One region of the Streptomyces sp. AK02-01A genome, then DNA from elsewhere that is predicted to be linked to it. Evidence: riboswitches for the same ligand, from Rfam matches in the RefSeq annotation. Region 1 holds a riboswitch; each other region holds the start of a gene.

Region 1 (4,191 bases):
CCAGAGGTCGCAGGTTCAAATCCTGTCCCCGCTACTTCGAAGAGAACGAAGGCCCGGATCCTGAGGATCCGGGCCTTCGTCGTGTGCGGCCCACCGCGTCCGGCGGCTGTCCTCTGCGTCTGACAGCGTCACCGCGCGCGGCTGTCGGTCATCGCCGAGGTCGCCGGACCGATTGTCATCGGCATCGCACGGCGGTACATGGATGATCCACGTTTCGCCGGTTGTGGCAAGTACGGTGAAGGGACGGCTGTGCTCGTACGGACGCCATGAAGGTGCACGCCGAGCGCCATCTGACCGATTGAACCGACTGCCCGGCCGGCTGCCCGCCTGGCCGTCCGACCCGTGAGGGTCCGGCCCGCGGGAACCGGCCTCGTAGCCCACTCGGCCGAAGGCGAGTCGCCGCCGGAAGCGGCAGCGATCAGCCTGGGTGGAGCGCGGTACCGTCCGCAGCCGTAGCGGACCGGCAGGAGACCACTGGTGGTGAAGCTAGGGAAGCTCGGAGAGGGCATCGGCGGCGGCGACCGCCGCGGCGGGGACGAGGCCGGGTTCTGGGCCGAGGACAGGACGGGTTTCTGGGCGGGCGCCGGCAGCACCGGCCGCGTCACCAGCCGCAGCGCGAGCCACGGTGTGGGCCGCCGCTCCGGCCGCGGGCTGGTCCGTATCCTGCCCGGCCTGGTGATCGTCGCCGGTGTGGTGCTGGATCTGGTGACGCCCGCGCGGATCACCGCCTCTCCGCTCTTCGCGGCCGCTCCGCTGGTCGCCGCGCCGTTCTACCCGATGCTCGGTACGCTGCTGGTCGCTCTCGCCGCGCTGATCGCCGAGCTGGGACTGAATTTCCACAACCAGTCGATGACGGATCCGGCGTCGCTCACCGAGCTGCTGACCGTGCTGACCGTCTCCATCCTCGCGCTGTACATCAACGGCGTCGTCCGGCGCAGCGGCGAGCGCCTCGCCTCCGCCCGCATCATCGCCGAGACCGCGCAGCGGGCGGTGCTGCCGAGACCCGCCGAGCGGATCGGCGGACTCCGTATCGCCGCGCGGTACGAGGCGGCGCAGGAGGGCGCCTTCATCGGCGGTGACCTGTTCGCCGTGCAGGACACGCCGTACGGAGTGCGGCTGGTGGTCGGAGACGTACGCGGGAAGGGGCTTGAGGCGGTCGAAGCGGTGGCCGTGGTCATCGGCTCCTTCCGCGAGGCCGCCGAGCAGGAGACCACGCTGGAGGGAGTGGCGCAGCGGCTGGAGCGTGCCATCACACGCGAGGGCTCGCGGCGGGACGGGCTTGACGCCTTCGAGGGATTCACCACGGCCGTGCTGGCCGAGATCCCGCACAGCGGCAATGTGGTGCGGCTGGTCAACCGGGGCCATCCCGAGCCGCTGCTGCTGGGCGGTGACGGTGTGGTGCGGATCCTCGAACCGACCGATCCCGCGCTGCCTCTCGGGATGAGCGAACTGGGCGCCTGGCCCGACCGCGCCGACGAGGCCGCGTATCCGGACGGGGCGACGCTGCTCTTCTACACGGACGGACTCTCCGAGGCGCGCGACGACCAGGGAGTCTTCTACGTCCCGAGCGAGCGCCTCAGTGGACGGATCTTCCAGGGGCCCGACGACCTGTTGCAGGCGCTGATCGAGGACGTACGGCTGCATACGGGTGGCGGGAGCCAGGACGACATGGCGCTGCTGGCGGTCGGCCGGCCCGCCGACTGGCAGCAGCCGGAGTGGCGTCGTGTGACGCCCGTCACTCCTTGACGGCGAGTGGGCCCGGACCTGGCGCCGGCCGGCGCGGCTGATTCGCCGAGTTGATCCCGAGTTGATCCCGAGTCGATCCCGAGTCGATCCCGAGTCGAATCATGAGTCGATTCACTGTCGGTAATCGACAGGTACCGCTGCGCATAACATCTGACACACCATCAGGAATGGCCGAGGCTTTCTGGTGCGAAGAATTCGTCCGACTGTGGCCATTTATATCCCGGTAAGTCCGATGCGAAGTCGTTAACGATTACCGGGAACGGCTTGGAATAAAGCCCCGGTCTCTATTAACGTTCGATAACGCAGCGCGGTCGTCCCAGCCGTCGTAAGAGGCGGCGCCGTGCGCACGCGCCGAATCCCGCCAGGGAACCGGGGAACCACACATTGGGGTGAATCGGGCGTCCTTCGCTGCCCTGTGCGGCAAAGAGCACCCGTAGGAGACCTTCCTGCTCCGAACCCGTCAGCTAACCCGGTAGGCGAGAAGGAAGGAAAGGAGTGCGCCCCTGTGGCGTCCAATCAGCCTGCCCCCGAAGCCCTCTTCGAAACTCACACCTCCGGGATCGAGCCGGACAGGGCATGGGGTGAATGGAACCCCACCGAGGAGTCCGTCCGCCCCGTACGCGGCAGGCACCGCGTCGCCAAGCAGCGCAATGGGATCGCCCTCAATGGGATCGCCCGTAGCTCCACGGTCCTCGGCGTCGGCGTCATAGCCGCCGTCGGCGCGGGCGGCATAGCCACCGCGCAGGACAAGCCCGCTGTCTCCATATCCCTGCCCGACACGATCACGGACAATCTCCCGGACGCCAAGTCGCTGCCGGGCGTGGGCTCCCTCGTGTCGCACGATGCCGAGCCGGACAACGTCCTGGCCGCGGCTCCGCTCACGACGGCCGGCCTCACCACCGCCGACGCCGAACAGGGCACCACCGACGCGGGCGAGGCCCTGCGGGCGCGCATCCTCCAGCAGGCCGAGCAGCAGCAGAGCGAGGCCGACGCGGCGCAGCAGGCGGCCGCGGAGACGGCGGCGGCCGAGAAGGCCGCGGCCGAGGCGAAGAAGCAGCAGACCGACGCCGAGAAGAAGGCCGCGGCGGCGAAGAAGAAGGCCGAGGCGGAGGCCAGAGCCAAGGCCGAGGCGGAGCGTCTCGCCAAGCTGGCCGCCAGCTACGCCCTCCCGACCTCCTCGTACACGCTCACCTCGACCTACGGTCAGGCCGGCTCCATGTGGTCCTCCGGCTACCACACCGGTCTGGACTTCGCGGCCCCGACGGGTACGCCGGTCAAGGCCGTGCACAGCGGCACCGTCAAGTCGGCCGGCTGGTCGGGCTCGTACGGCTACCGCACGGTCCTGGAGCTGGATGACGGTACGGAGATCTGGTACTGCCACCAGTCCTCGATGACCGTCAGCGCCGGACAGAAGGTCTCCACGGGCGAGGTCATCGGGCGCGTCGGCGCGACCGGCAATGTGACCGGTCCGCATCTGCACCTCGAAGTGCACACGCCGGACGGTGCGGGGATCGACCCGATGAGCTGGCTGCGCGGCAAGGGCCTCACACCCTGACTCAGCCCGCGGTCCCGACGGCTCCGACGCTCCCTCCAGGTGTCGGAGCCGTCGGCCGTTCCCGCACCGGAACGCCTGTGGACGGCGCACATGGCCGGTGCGTGCGGCCGGTGCCTGCGAGCGGTGCGAGCGAGCGGCAGGGAAAGACCGTGGAAAAAGGTGCGGGACAGGGCGCGGAAGCGGAATACGGCGTACCACCGAGGCGGTTGAATTCACCCATGACTGATCTGCGCAAGCTGGGCACCTCCGACCTCCGGGTCTTCCCGTTCGCCCTCGGTGGCAATGTCTTCGGCTGGACCTCCGACGAGAAGCAGTCCTTCGCCGTGCTCGACGCGTACGCCGCCGTCGGCGGCAACTTCGTCGATACCGCCGATATGTACTCCGCCTGGGCGCCGGGTCACGAGGGCGGTGAGTCGGAGACGGTCCTGGGCGACTGGTTCGCCTCACGTGGCAATCGCTCCGAGGTGCTTCTCGCGACCAAGGTCGGCCGCCATCCGCGGTACATGGGCCTCTCGGCGGAGACCATCAGGGCCGGCGCCGAGGAGTCGCTGCGGCGGCTGCGTACGGACTACATCGACCTGTACTACACGCACTTCGACGACCCGAGCGTGCCGGTCGAGGAGATCATCACCGCGCTCGACCAGCTCGTGAGGGACGGCAAGGTGCGTGCCATCGCCGCCTCCAACATCAGTCCCGACCGGCTCGCGGCCTCACTCGCCTTCTCGGAGAGCGAGGGACTGGCCCGCTATGTGGCGCTCCAGCCGCACTACAACCTGGTCTCGCGCGACACGTACGAGGGCGCGCTCCAGGACACCGCGGCCCGTTACGGGCTCTCCGCCGTGCCGTACTCCGCTCTGGCCTCCGGTTTCCTCACCGGGAAGTACCGTCCG
Region 2 (4,191 bases), on a different contig from region 1:
GTCGACGAGGAGCTGGCCCGTCTCGCCGACGAGGGACCGACCGCGGAGGAGATGGAGCGGGCGCAGGCCCAGCTTGAGCGCGAATGGCTGGACAGGCTCGGCACGGTCGCGGGCCGCGCGGACGAACTGTGCAGGTTCGCCGTGCTGTTCGGCGACCCGCAGCTCGCACTGACCGCCGTGAACCGGGTGCTGGACATCACCGCCGACGAGGTGCGGACGGTCGCCGCGGCGCGGCTGCGCCCGGACAACAGGGCGGTGCTGGTGTACGAGCCGCTGACCGCCGCCGACGACGCCGCCGATGACGAGAACGACGAGCACGAGGGGGCGGACCAGTGAGCGACGCTGCCGTGACCATGGACTTCCATCCGCAGCCGGCCCCTGGCGAGGCCAGGCCCTGGGCCTTCCCGGCTCCCGAGCGCGGCACGCTCGACAACGGCCTGACGGTACTGCGCTGCCACCGCCCCGGCCAGCAGGTGGTGGCGGTCGAGATCAATCTGGACGCTCCGCTGGACGCCGAGCCCGAGGGGCTCGACGGCATCGCCACGATCATGGCGCGGGCGTTCTCCGAGGGCACCGACAAGCACAGCGCCGAGGAGTTCGCCGCCGAGCTGGAGCGCTGCGGCGCCACGCTCGACGCGCACGCCGACCATCCGGGCGTACGGCTCTCCCTGGAGGTCCCCGTCTCCCGGCTGCCCAAGGCGCTCAGCCTGCTGGCCGAGGCGCTGCGCGCGCCCGCCTTCGCCGACAGCGAGGTCGAGCGGCTCGTCCGCAACCGCCTGGACGAGATCCCGCACGAGACCGCCAACCCGGGCCGCCGGGCCGCCAAGCAGCTCTCCAAGGAGCTGTTCCCGGCCGCCTCGCGCATGTCCCGGCCGCGCCAGGGCACCGAGGAGACCGTGGCGGGCATCGACGCCGCGGGCGTACGGGCCTTCTACGAGGCGTATGTACGTCCCGCCACGGCCACCGCGGTGGTCGTCGGTGACCTCACCGGCGTCGATCTCGACGAGGTGCTCGCCGACACGCTCGGCTCCTGGACCGGTGACACCGCCGCTCCCCGTCCCGTGCCGCCCGTGACCGCCGACGACACGGGCCGTGTGGTCATCGTGGACCGCCCCGGCGCCGTACAGACCCAGCTCCTGATCGGCCGGATCGGCGCCGACCGGCACGACCGGGTCTGGCCGGCCCAGGTGCTGGGTACGTACTGCCTGGGCGGCACCCTCACCTCCCGGCTCGACCGGGTGCTGCGCGAGGAGAAGGGCTACACCTACGGCGTGCGGGCCTTCGGGCAGGTGCTGCGCTCCTCGGCGCCCTCCGAGCCGGGCGGGCCGACGGGCGCCGCGATGCTCGCCATCAGCGGCTCCGTGGACACCGCGTCCACGGGTCCGGCGCTGGAGGACCTCTGGCAGGTGCTGCGCACCCTCGCGGCCGAAGGTCTCACCGACGCCGAGCGCGATGTGGCCGTCCAGAATCTGGTCGGGGTCGCACCGCTCAAGTACGAGACGGCGGCCACCGTCGCCGGCACGCTGGCCGACCAGGTCGAGCAGCATCTCCCGGACGACTTCCAGGCGCAGCTCTACGCGCGGCTCGCGGAGACCGGCACCGTCGAGGCGACCGCCGCCGTGGTCAGCGCCTTCCCGGTGGACCGGCTCGTCACCGTGCTCGTCGGTGACGCCGCTCAGATCAAGGAGCCGGTCGCGGCTCTGGGAATCGGTGAGGTGACGGTGGTCACCGGCTGATCCGGCCAGTGAGAGGGACCCCGGCGAACCAGTTCGCCGGGGTTTGTCTTTATGTCCTCTTTGTTGGAGAGACGGCCTGTCTGCCCTGTGGTGTGCGCTACAAATGGGCCGCTCTGTTTGGTATTTGAAAGATGACCCGCTTAGCGTCGGTCCGGCTGTTCGCCAGTTGCCCGCCGCGACCGCGGCGCCGGACAGCCATCGCCGAGTCCCCGTCAGGCGCGAGCCTGGGGAGCCGGGGACCCACACGCAGTCCCCGGGGTGAATCGGACGCCTTCGCACCAACCCGTGCGGAGGGGTCCGTAGGAGACCTTCCTGCTCCGAACCCGTCAGCTAACCCGGTAGGCGAGAAGGAAGGAAAGGACCAGCCTCTTCATGGCGTTCACCCGTGCCACCGGGAAGCATCGTGCCCGCAACCGCAGGATCCGCAGGGGCGTGAGCATCGCCGGTGTCGCGACGCTCACCGCCGGCGGCGCCATCGGTACCCTCGCTTCTCCGGCGCTCGCCGCCGACACGGACGCTCCGTCAGCCCGGCTGACCGGCCTGGCCCAGGCCATCGCCATCGACCACTCCCTGGCCGGCGCGATCGACGACCAGGCCGAGGCCCAGCGCGCCGCCGCCGAGCGGGCCGCGGCGATGGCCAGGGCGGAGCGCATGGCCGAGGCCCGCGCCAAGGAGGTCCGTGCCGCCGAGGAGCGCGCCGCCCGCGCGGCCGAGCGCAAGCGGCTGAACGCCTTCCGGCTTCCCGTCGCCGGTTCGTATGTCACCACCGGGTACCGGTCCGGTGGCTCTCTCTGGTCCTCCGGAAGCCACTCGGGTGTCGACTTCCGCGCCGCGTCCGGCACGCCGGTCGTCGCCGTGGGCGCGGGCACCGTCGTCGAGGCCGGCTGGGCCGGCTCGTACGGCTACAACGTCGTCCTCCGGATGAACGACGGCACATATACGCAGTACGGCCATCTCTCGTCGATCGGCGTCTCGGCCGGTCGGAGTGTCACCGCGGGCCTGCGGATCGGGCTCTCCGGTGCGACCGGCAACGCGACAGGTCCGCACCTCCACTTCGAGGCCCGGACCGGCCCGGACTACGGCTCCGACATCGATCCCGTCGCCTATCTGCGCACGCACGGTGTGAACGTCTGACTGACAGGACCGACAGGACCGACAGGACTGACAGGACCGACAGGACCGACAGGACCGACAGGATGGGCAGCTTCCGGCTGTTCCGGCTGTTCCGGTTCATTCCGGCCGTTTTGAGTTGTCCGACCGTTTCCGAAGGCCCCGGTTCCGTGCCGGGGCCTTCCGCGTCCGCCGTACTGGCCAAAAGATATCCATCGATTCCGGGCACCCATCGGAATTTCTCGTTGATTGCAATAGAGTCACGGAACAGGAGTCAATCGGCAGCGTTTCGCGCGGATTAAAACGGAGGTTCGGACATGCGCATTCCCGCGCACTCGGTATGCACAGCGATCCGTGACGACATCATCTCCGGTGTATTCGAGCGCGGCGCCAGACTGACCGAGGAGCAGCTCGCGCGGCGCTACGGCGTCTCCCGCGTCCCGGTGCGCGAGGCCCTGCGCACCCTGGAATCCGAGGGTTTCGTGACCACGCGCCGCCATGTCGGCGCGTGCGTGGCCGAGCCCACGGAGCAGGAGGCGGCTGACCTTCTGGAAGTGCGGCTCCTGCTGGAGCCGCTGGGAGCGGCGCGCGCGGCCCAGCGCCGTACGGAAGCCCATCTCAAGGTGTTGCGCGGCCTGGTCAGGCTGGGCCAGGAGCGGGCCCGCCGCGGTCAGGGCGAGGATCTGCGCTCGCTCGGCGCCTGGTTCCACGAGACGCTCGCCCAGGCGTCCGGAAGCCCCGCGCTCACCGCGCTGCTCACCCAGCTCAGACACAAGATCGCCTGGATGTACATCGTCGAGCAGCCCGCTCATCCCGTGGAGTCCTGGGCGGAGCACGGCGCGATCGTGGACGCGGTGGCGCGCGGTGACGCGGAGCGCGCACGGACGCTGACGGCGCTGCACGCGGAGCGCACGGCGGTGGTGCACCGGCTGCGGCGGCCGGATCGCGGCCGGGAAAAGGTGAGGGCTTCGCAACATGCCGTAAACATCGCGAGTGCCCGCAATTAACAATCGCGCCGTATACAAAGAGAAGAAATACGTGGGCCGTATTCTTTGCTGCCCGTACAAAAACTACGGAGCCGCGGTGCGCTGAATTCCGCGCACCGCGGCTCCGTCATGAAAAAGTCCCGTACGGCCCTGTCTGTACGGGACATTTTCGTCCGACATTTTACCGTCGAGACGTTTACCGCCGAGACATCACCGGTCGGCCGACGTCAGACGGTCTCGGGAAGCTCGTCGAGACCTTCGGCGACCAGCTTCGCCAGCCGGTCCAGAGCGGCGTCGGCGCCGTCCGCCTCGGAAGCCAGCACGATCTCCTCGCCGCCCTGCGCGCCCAGGCCGAGCAC
Region 3 (4,191 bases), on a different contig from region 1:
TGCTCGCCGAGCAGCCGCAGCCTGGTCGCGGTGGAGAACCGGTCCCGGTTCCCGGCCATGGCTCGCCTCCACAGTTACGTGCGTACGTCCCCGGACACGGTACGGGACCGCGGCCGGGGACGCTTCGCTACGCTCCGCCTGTGCGCCCTGTCCGGTCTCCCGGACACCGGCGCGGACGACGGGCCGGCCGGCCCTCGTCCTCGTACTGCGTGCTGACGGTCCGTGCTTACGCGGAACGGAAGCGCGGGAAGGCACTGCGGCCGGCGTACACCGCCGCGTCGTCGAGAATCTCCTCGATACGCAGAAGCTGGTTGTACTTGGCGACGCGCTCGGAGCGGGCCGGGGCGCCGGTCTTGATCTGACCGCAGTTGGTGGCGACGGCGAGGTCGGCGATGGTGACGTCCTCGGTCTCACCGGAGCGGTGGGACATCATGCACTTGAAGCCGCTGCGCTGGGCCAGCTCGACGGCGTCCAGGGTCTCGGTCAGCGAGCCGATCTGGTTGACCTTGACGAGCAGCGCGTTGGCGGCGCCCTCCTCGATACCGCGCGCCAGACGCTCCGGGTTGGTGACGAACAGGTCGTCACCGACGATCTGCACCTTGGCGCCGAGCTTGTCCGTGAGGACCTTCCAGCCGGCCCAGTCGTCCTCGAACAGCGGGTCCTCGATGGAGACCAGCGGGTACGAGGCGACGAGGTCCTCGTAGTACTCGGTCATCTCGGCGGCCGAACGGGACTTGCCCTCGAACTCGTACGAGCCGTCCTTGTAGAACTCGGAGGCGGCGACGTCGAGCGCGAGCGCGATGTCCTTGCCGGGTGCGTAACCGGCGGCCTTGATGGCTTCGAGGATCAGGTCCAGCGCGGCGCGGTTGGAGTCGAGGTTCGGCGCGAAGCCGCCCTCGTCGCCGAGGCCGGTGGAGAGCCCCTTCTCCTTCAGGACCTTCTTGAGCGTGTGGTAGACCTCGGCGCCCCAGCGCAGCGCCTCCGAGAAGGACTCCGCGCCGATCGGGGCGATCATGAATTCCTGGATGTCCACGTTGGAGTCGGCGTGCGAGCCGCCGTTCAGGATGTTCATCATCGGAACGGGCAGCAGATGCGCGTTCGGGCCGCCGAGGTAGCGGAAGAGCGGGAGGTCCGAGGCCTCGGAGGCGGCGTGCGCGACGGCGAGGGAGACGCCGAGGATGGCGTTCGCGCCGAGCGACGACTTGTCCGGGGTGGCGTCCAGGTCGAACATCGCCTGGTCGATCAGGCGCTGCTCGGTGGCGTCGTACCCGACCAGCTCCGGGCCGATCTGCTCGATGACGGCGAGGACGGCCTTCTCGACACCCTTGCCCTGGTAGCGGTTCTGGTCACCGTCGCGGAGCTCAAGGGCCTCGAACGCACCGGTGGACGCACCGGAGGGGACAGCAGCACGACCGGTGCTGCCGTCGTCGAGGCCGACCTCGACCTCGACCGTGGGGTTGCCTCGGGAGTCGAGGATTTCCCGGGCTACGACGACGTCGATGGACGGCACGAGCATCTCCTTCTGGGATGTGACGCTTGAAGTGCAGGGTCTTCTTGGCCTTGCGACATGAGCCTAACCGGCCCGGGGTCGTCGACTGGCCGGTGCCCGCCCGCTGGGACGAAATGCGGCACGAATCCCGGTCGGACCGGGCGGAACGGATGCCGGGATTCCGTATGGAGGGGCCGGTGACAGCGGAAACCCCGGCCCGGCGCGTACGGGGGAAGCGCGCCGGACCGGGGTGACCCGCGCGGCCGCGGGGACGGCCGCCGCGTGGCCGGCGGGGGCAGCCGGCCAGAGGCCGGCCTGGAGGGGTCGCCGGCCGGGGAAGGGGTCAGCTCAGATGGAGCTGCTGACCCGGGAAGATCAGATCGGCGTCGTGGACGATGTCCTTGTTCAGGTCGAACAGCTTCTGCCAGCCGCCCTCGACGTCATGGGCTTCGGCGATCTTCGAGAGCGTGTCGCCGGAGGTGACCTTGTACTCGCCGTCGCCCTTCTCGACCGCGGCGGGACGGGCCTCACCGCGCGAGGCGGGCTGTGCCTCGCTCCGGGCCGGCCGCTCCGGCCGCGACTGCTGAGGCCGCGACTCGGGCGCCGGCTGCTCGGGCGCCGACTGCTGAGGCTGCTCGGGCGCCGACTGCTCGGGCGTCTGCTCGGGCGTGGCGGAGTCGGCGGAGCCACCGTCATAGGCGGCGTTGGACAGGTTCACGCCGCAGGTCGGCCACGCGCCCTTGCCCTGGCCCGCGAGGACCTTCTCGGCGACGGCTATCTGCTGGGACTTGCTCGCCTGGTCGGCCCGGGGCGCGTAGGCGGTGCCGCCGTATCCGGCCCAGGTGGAGGTGGTGAACTGGAGGCCACCGTAGAAACCGTTGCCGGTGTTGATCGACCAGTTGCCGCCGGACTCGCACTGGGCGACCTGGTCCCACTCGGTGGCGGTCGCGGCGGAGGCGGACGTGGCGCCGATCAGCGGGGCCGCGACGGCGGCACCGGTGATTCCGGCGAGGGTGGCGTAGCGGGCGGTCTTGGACGGGCGGCGGTGCTTGCCCTTGCTGGAACGCGGCATGGAACATCTCCTCACCGACGCCTACGAGGTCAGCTGTCGGGTTCGGGCCAAGTGAGTTGCCCGGCCGCGTGCTCGCGCACACGACTTCACCCCTAGCCGGTCGTCGGTCGTCTCTCGACGGCCGGGCCCGGCGCCTTCCTTGGGTCCCCCGCTCCTGCCTTCGGCGCTTGACGCGACGACTACTCCCTTCGACCGACGGCAGGATTCGGCGTGACGGTCGACGGGGCCCGCGGTGCGAGCGGTTCAGACCGTAATCACAGGTCTCCCGGTTGTTCAATGGAGCACAACCAGGGTGAAATCGCCCTTATCTCTCCTTAACGCGAACACGTTTCCGCAGGTGAGAGACGAATCAGGCGCATCAGGAGCCCAAAGGAACCCAGTTGCGGCGAAGAGACCCATCTCTCACTTGCGCAGAAGCGGACATACAGGGGCCAATTCCCGCCAGGGCGTGTCCCGAAAGTGGCGCCGTCCGCCCGGAGGGCGGGGCCCGCGGCGTCTGGTGCGTGCGACCGAAAGGCGGAGGATCGGCGTCGTCGACGGACTGGACGCACCCCGACGACTCCGCCGAATCCGACGACTCCAACGACTCCGACAACGCGGCGAGCGCCCGTGCCAGGCGTCGCGGGCCAGGCGGGACCTTCGCAACAGGCCCTAGTTCACGCTGAGATCAAGGCTCTGGCCAGGAAGGATGAGGTCGGGATCGGAGCCGACGGTCTCCTTGTTCGCCTCGTACAGCGCCGACCATCCGCCGGGCACCTTCCGCTCGTCGGCGATCTCCCAGAGGCAGTCACCGGTCTGGACGGTGTATTCACCGGACGCGCCGTTCACCACACCCGTCTCGTCCGTGATGCCGTCCGCATCACGTGTCGATCCGTCACCGCGTGAGGCATGACGGCCGGATTCGCGGTCTTCATCCGAATTGCCCGGCGTGGCATCGTTCGAGGCGACGCCGCCGCGGTGCTTGCCCTTGACCGGAGCCGCACCGTCCGCGCCGGAGCCGTCCTCGGCGGAGCCCTTCTCGCCGGAACCGGTCGCGGACTTCGACGTGCCGGGCGTGGTGGCGGAGGAGGCCGGCGCGTCCGCCTCGTCCGTCCGCTGCCCGGCGCCCGTGGAGGTCGTGGCGTCCGCCGCGGCCGAGTCGTCGTCGGTGCGACCGGCGTCCCGCTTCTCCTTCGGCGTCCCGGTCACACCGGCGGCGACGCCCGGGTCGACCTCGGGCGCGGCACCGTCGTTCGTCAGCCCCGAGATGGACGCGCAGCTCGACCACGCGTCCGGGCCCTGTGCGGCGAGCACCTTCTCGGCTATCGCGATCTGCTGGGAGCGGCTGGCGAGGTCGGCGCGGGACGCGTACTTCCCGCCGCCGAAGGCGTCCCAGGTCTCCTGGGACATCTGGAGTCCGCCGTAGTAGCCATTGCCGAGGTCCGCGCTCCACATGCCGCCGCTCTCGCATTCGGCGACGTGGTCCCAGGTGGACGCCTCCGCCGCGCCGGCGCCGGTGGCACCGAGCAGCGGAATGGCGATGGCCGATCCGGTCACCCCCGCCGCGACGATCAGAGCGGGTGCCTGGCGAGGTCGACGGTGTCGGCCGTTCCCGGAGCGCATGCGATTGCCTTCCGTGTGACTGTCAAAA
Region 4 (4,191 bases), on a different contig from region 1:
GCCATCCAGACGAACCTCAGCGGTCGCACCGACTGGGTCGAGGACGCCGATCCCGGGACGCTGGCGCTGTGGTGCACGTACCACCCGGGACAGACACCGTACGACCGCTTCCTCGGAAAGTGCCACGACCTCGCGCGCCGGAGCGTCCGGTTCAGTGTGGGCGTCGTCGGTCTGCCCGGCCATCTTGAGCACGCGCTCCGGCTGCGCGCCGAGCTGCCGGCGGACGTCTATCTCTGGATCAACGCGGCCGAGGGCCACAGTTATACGGACGAGGAGGCCGCCCGGTGGACGGACCTCGATCCGCTGTTCCCGTACAGCCGCCATCCGCACCGCTCGGCCGGTCTGCCGTGCCGTACGGGCGAGTCGGTGATCTCGGTGGACGGCGACGGCACCGTGCGGCGCTGCCATTTCGTCCGTGCCGAGCTGGGCAATCTCTACGACGGGTCGTACCGGCGGGCCCTCGGTCCCCGGGCCTGCCCGCTGGCTCTGTGCGACTGCCATATCGGCTATGTGCACCTGGAGACGCTGCCGTTGTACGACGTGTTCGCCGGCGGAGTGCTGGAGCGGATCCCGGCGGCGATGTAGGGCCGCCTCGCCGTCAGTGCTTCAGCGGCAGCAGATCGGGCCGCTTGGCCGCCACATGGTCGCCGGAGGACTCGCCGCGCAGCCGGCGTCCGATCCAGGGCACCAGATATTCGCGCGCCCAGTGGATGTCGTCGCGCCGGACCTCGAACGTGCCGCGCGGCGGCTGCGGCGGCCATGCCTGGTCCGGATCGGCCGGCACATCGAGGCCCAGCACCTGCGCGGCGCGCAGCGCGACGCGGGTGTGTCCCTCGGGTGACAGATGCAGCCGGTCGCCGTCCCAGGCCCGTCGGTCCTGGACGGACTTGAGGGACCAGAGATCGAGTACGGGGCAGTCGTAGCGGTCGGCGATGGACCGCACATGGGCGGTGTACGTGGCGATCTTGCCGCGCAGATGGCGCAGGACAGGGACCCCGCGGGTGTCGAATCCGGTGGTCACCATGACCGTGCCGACGGCGCCCGTGAGGTCGGCCACGGCCCGCTCGAAGCGCTCGGCGACATCGTCCGGGTCGGTACCGGGACGGATGATGTCGTTGCCGCCGGCGCAGAAGGTCACCAGGTCCGGGGCGAGTTCCTTCGCCCGTGGGATCTGTTCGTCGACGATCTGGTCGAGGAGCCGGCCGCGTACCGCGAGATTGGCGTACCGGAAATCGCCGTGCACGGTATCCACTATTTCGCCGGAGACCGGCAGTTGGTCGGCCAGCAGGACCGCGAGCCGGTCGGCCCAGCCGACATACAGCCCGTCGGGTCCCAGATCTCCCACGCCCTCGGTGAAGCTGTCACCGATCGCTGCGTACGACGTGAATACGCCGCTTCTTCTGGATCTCGAATCGTCTGCCACAACCGGTCATCTTTCACTCGCAGATGTGACCTACGCGACCGTAAGAAGCCGTTGACGGCGGTGAGATATGCCATCGGTCAAGTTTCGTCCAAGCGGGAATAGGCGCAATGGCCTCCGCCCGGCACTTTCGGTGCCGGGCGGAGGTGTTGACCCACCGGTCCTTCGGACGGAATACCGGTTCGGTACGGGGCGTTCGGGATCAGACGGAGACGCCGTGCTCGCGGAGGAAGGCCAGCGGGTCGATGTCCGAGCCGTAGTCGGGGCCCGTACGGATCTCGAAGTGCAGGTGCGGTCCTGTGACATTGCCGGTGGCGCCGGAGAGTCCTATCTGCTGACCCTCGCTGACGCTGTCGCCCTCGGAGACGGAGATGGAGGACAGGTGGCCGTACTGGGAGTAGTGGCCGTCCTCGTGCTGGATGACGACCTGGTTGCCGTACGAGCCGCCCCAGCCGGCCGAGACGACGGTGCCCGCGCCGACCGCCTTCACGACGGTGCCCGAGGGAGCCAGGAAGTCCACACCGGTGTGGTAGCCGCTGGACCAGTTGCTGCCACTGGCCTGGTACGGCGTGCCGATGGCTATGCCGTCGACCGGCAGTGTGAAGCCGGAGCCGCTGTTGTCGTCCACCGGGTCGGCGGCGGGAGTCTCGGTCTTGACGGGAGCGGGATCCTCCGAGGGCTTGGCCGGAGCGTTGCCGCCGGGCTTCGAGTGATTGCCGCCGGGCTTCGAGTGGCTGCCGCCGGGCTTGGAGTGGTTGCCCTTCGACGTGGCGCCGATGGTGAGCTTCAGGCCCGGGTGGATGAGCGACGGGTCGGACCCGACGGCCTCACGGTTGTCGGCGTACAGCTTGTGCCAGCCGCCCCGGACGTGCTGTTCGGCGGCGATCTTGGAGAGGTAGTCACCGGCGACCACGGAGTAGATCTTCGGAGCCTTGGCGGCGGTCTTCTTGGCGGACGCCTGCTGAATGGTCTGCGCGGCAGCGGAGACGGCGTGCGGTTCGGTGGCGGGCGCGGCCTTCTCGGCGGCGTGCGCGCCGGTGGCGCCGATGAGCGGAAGAGCGATGGCGGCGCCGCCCGTACCGGCGGCGAGAAGGCCACGGCTGAACGGGCTGGTCCTGGTGCGGCGGTGCTTACCCTTCGCGGGCATGGTCAATTCCTCTCCGGCGCCTGCGAGGTGAGCTGTCGGGTTAGGGCTGGAGATGCCCTGCCGCGCGTACTGCGCGACTTCACCCCGAGCCGTCCGATAATCCGGAACGGCGTACTACCTGGGTCCCCCGCTCCTGCCACACGTGGATGGGTGAGTGCGAATTCCAAGCGGCGGCAGGATTCGGCGGTCCGCCTGGATTGAGGCTGAACGTAGGCGAGCCGGGAGGGCATTAACAAGCCGCTTATTCCCTACGGTGGCACACGCTCCGATATCACCCTGGATTTCCGGTCACCCTGCGTGGATTACGATCTTCGAATTCCGTGCGTCGCGGCAATTCCGATTCGCGCCGCCGCCACGGACCGTCACGGATATGATCCTGCTCACCAGCCGAAACCCATCTCCCCCTGGACCGGGGCACGTTATGCGAAACATACCAATCCGGACAGATGCACATTTGGGCGATTTGTATCTTCGTGCGATGTCCGAATAGTTCGCATTCGCTCCCGAGATGGCGAACTCGAATGTCCTGAGAACTGATGTCGTAGTGTCAGAAGACGAAATCGTCGGCGAGCGGCGCCGACGTCAGACACGGAGGAGCAGGCCGTGACGCAGCAGGTCCCGTCGACCGAGCCCGAGCTGACCGGAGTACGCAACTTCCGCGACGTGGGCGGACTGCCGACCACGGACGGCCGGCAGGTGCGGCACGGGCGGCTCTTCCGCAGCGGCCATCTCGCCAACGCCACCTCGGCCGACTCCGCCTTCCTCTCGTCGCTGGGACTGCACACCGTCTTCGACTTCCGCAATGCCGCCGACCTCAAGCTCGACGGTGCGGACGTGGAACTGGCAGGTGTACGCAATGTGAACATCCCGCTCACCGATCCGGCGGACGGCGCGGAGTTCTGGCTGATGGTTCGGGACGGCGATCTCGACCAGCTCCGCTCGCTCCTCGCGGACGGCAAGGCCGCGGCTCGGATGACCGACTCGTACCGCGCGATCATCACGGACCGCACCGCCGAGCACAGCCGGGTGCTGCACGCTCTGGCCGAGGACAGCGTCCCGGCCCTCATGCACTGCGCGGCGGGCAAGGACCGGGCCGGCCTCTCCATAGCGGTGTCGCTGCTGGCCGTCGGCGTCGAGCGCGAGGCGATAGAGGCGGACTACCTGAAGTCGAACGAACCGCGGCGGCGCTATCCGATCCGCCGCAGCGACAATTCGCCCGCCGCGATGTCCGCCGAGGTGATGGAGCTGCTCAGCCCGCTCTTCGACGCCAGGTCCGAATACCTCGCCGCGGCCTTCGAGACCATCGAGAAGACCTGGGGCAGCACCGATCGTTATCTGTCGGCGGGCCTCGGACTCACTCCCGAGACCCGCGAGCGGCTGCGCGCCCGCCTGCTTTCCTGAGGCGCGCCGCCGTCAGGCCGGCGCCGACCGCTACTGACCGCGCGCGCCCAGCTCGAAGAGCAGATAGAGGAAGCCCGCGAAGAGATGACCGGCCACCAGATAGGCGAAAAGCCGGATGACGAGCCCTCTGGGAAACTTCTTCTCCTGATTCATCGCGCGTGCCGGCAGGTCTTCCCGGCCGGCCGGCGTACCGGCGGGGTCCGGAACGGGATTCTCTGACATG

The links. A riboswitch is a leader RNA that binds a small molecule or an ion and turns the genes downstream of it on or off. The one in region 1 is predicted to bind cyclic di-AMP.
Region 2: linked by a shared signal. The riboswitch ahead of PV679_RS15110 (M23 family metallopeptidase) and the one ahead of PV679_RS33430 (M23 family metallopeptidase) in region 1 are both predicted to bind cyclic di-AMP.
Region 3: linked by a shared signal. The riboswitch ahead of PV679_RS12255 (transglycosylase family protein) and the one ahead of PV679_RS33430 (M23 family metallopeptidase) in region 1 are both predicted to bind cyclic di-AMP.
Region 4: linked by a shared signal. The riboswitch ahead of PV679_RS31470 (LysM peptidoglycan-binding domain-containing M23 family metallopeptidase) and the one ahead of PV679_RS33430 (M23 family metallopeptidase) in region 1 are both predicted to bind cyclic di-AMP.

Annotation. Positions count from the first base shown of each region.
Region 1 is NZ_JARBAE010000063.1:18,087-22,277, reverse strand. Features, by position in the region: tRNA gene PV679_RS33440 (tRNA-Met) at 1-34, shown strand, start outside; gene PV679_RS33435 (PP2C family protein-serine/threonine phosphatase) at 478-1,746, shown strand; cyclic di-AMP (ydaO/yuaA leader) riboswitch at 2,086-2,240, shown strand; gene PV679_RS33430 (M23 family metallopeptidase) at 2,252-3,301, shown strand; gene PV679_RS33425 (aldo/keto reductase) at 3,520-4,191, shown strand, end outside.
Region 2 is NZ_JARBAE010000013.1:53,769-57,959, reverse strand. Features, by position in the region: gene PV679_RS15120 (pitrilysin family protein) at 1-336, shown strand, start outside; gene PV679_RS15115 (pitrilysin family protein) at 354-1,736, shown strand; cyclic di-AMP (ydaO/yuaA leader) riboswitch at 1,926-2,095, shown strand; gene PV679_RS15110 (M23 family metallopeptidase) at 2,109-2,870, shown strand; gene PV679_RS15105 (GntR family transcriptional regulator) at 3,164-3,853, shown strand; gene PV679_RS15100 (HPr family phosphocarrier protein) at 4,060-4,191, opposite strand, start outside.
Region 3 is NZ_JARBAE010000009.1:132,530-136,720, reverse strand. Features, by position in the region: gene PV679_RS12265 (septum formation initiator family protein) at 1-59, opposite strand, end outside; gene eno (phosphopyruvate hydratase) at 227-1,510, opposite strand; gene PV679_RS12255 (transglycosylase family protein) at 1,833-2,561, opposite strand; cyclic di-AMP (ydaO/yuaA leader) riboswitch at 2,565-2,737, opposite strand; gene PV679_RS12250 (transglycosylase family protein) at 3,213-4,163, opposite strand.
Region 4 is NZ_JARBAE010000051.1:39,498-43,688, forward strand. Features, by position in the region: gene PV679_RS31460 (STM4011 family radical SAM protein) at 1-585, shown strand, start outside; gene PV679_RS31465 (SGNH/GDSL hydrolase family protein) at 599-1,423, opposite strand; gene PV679_RS31470 (LysM peptidoglycan-binding domain-containing M23 family metallopeptidase) at 1,623-2,567, opposite strand; cyclic di-AMP (ydaO/yuaA leader) riboswitch at 2,570-2,730, opposite strand; gene PV679_RS31475 (tyrosine-protein phosphatase) at 3,171-3,968, shown strand; gene PV679_RS31480 (DUF6126 family protein) at 3,999-4,190, opposite strand.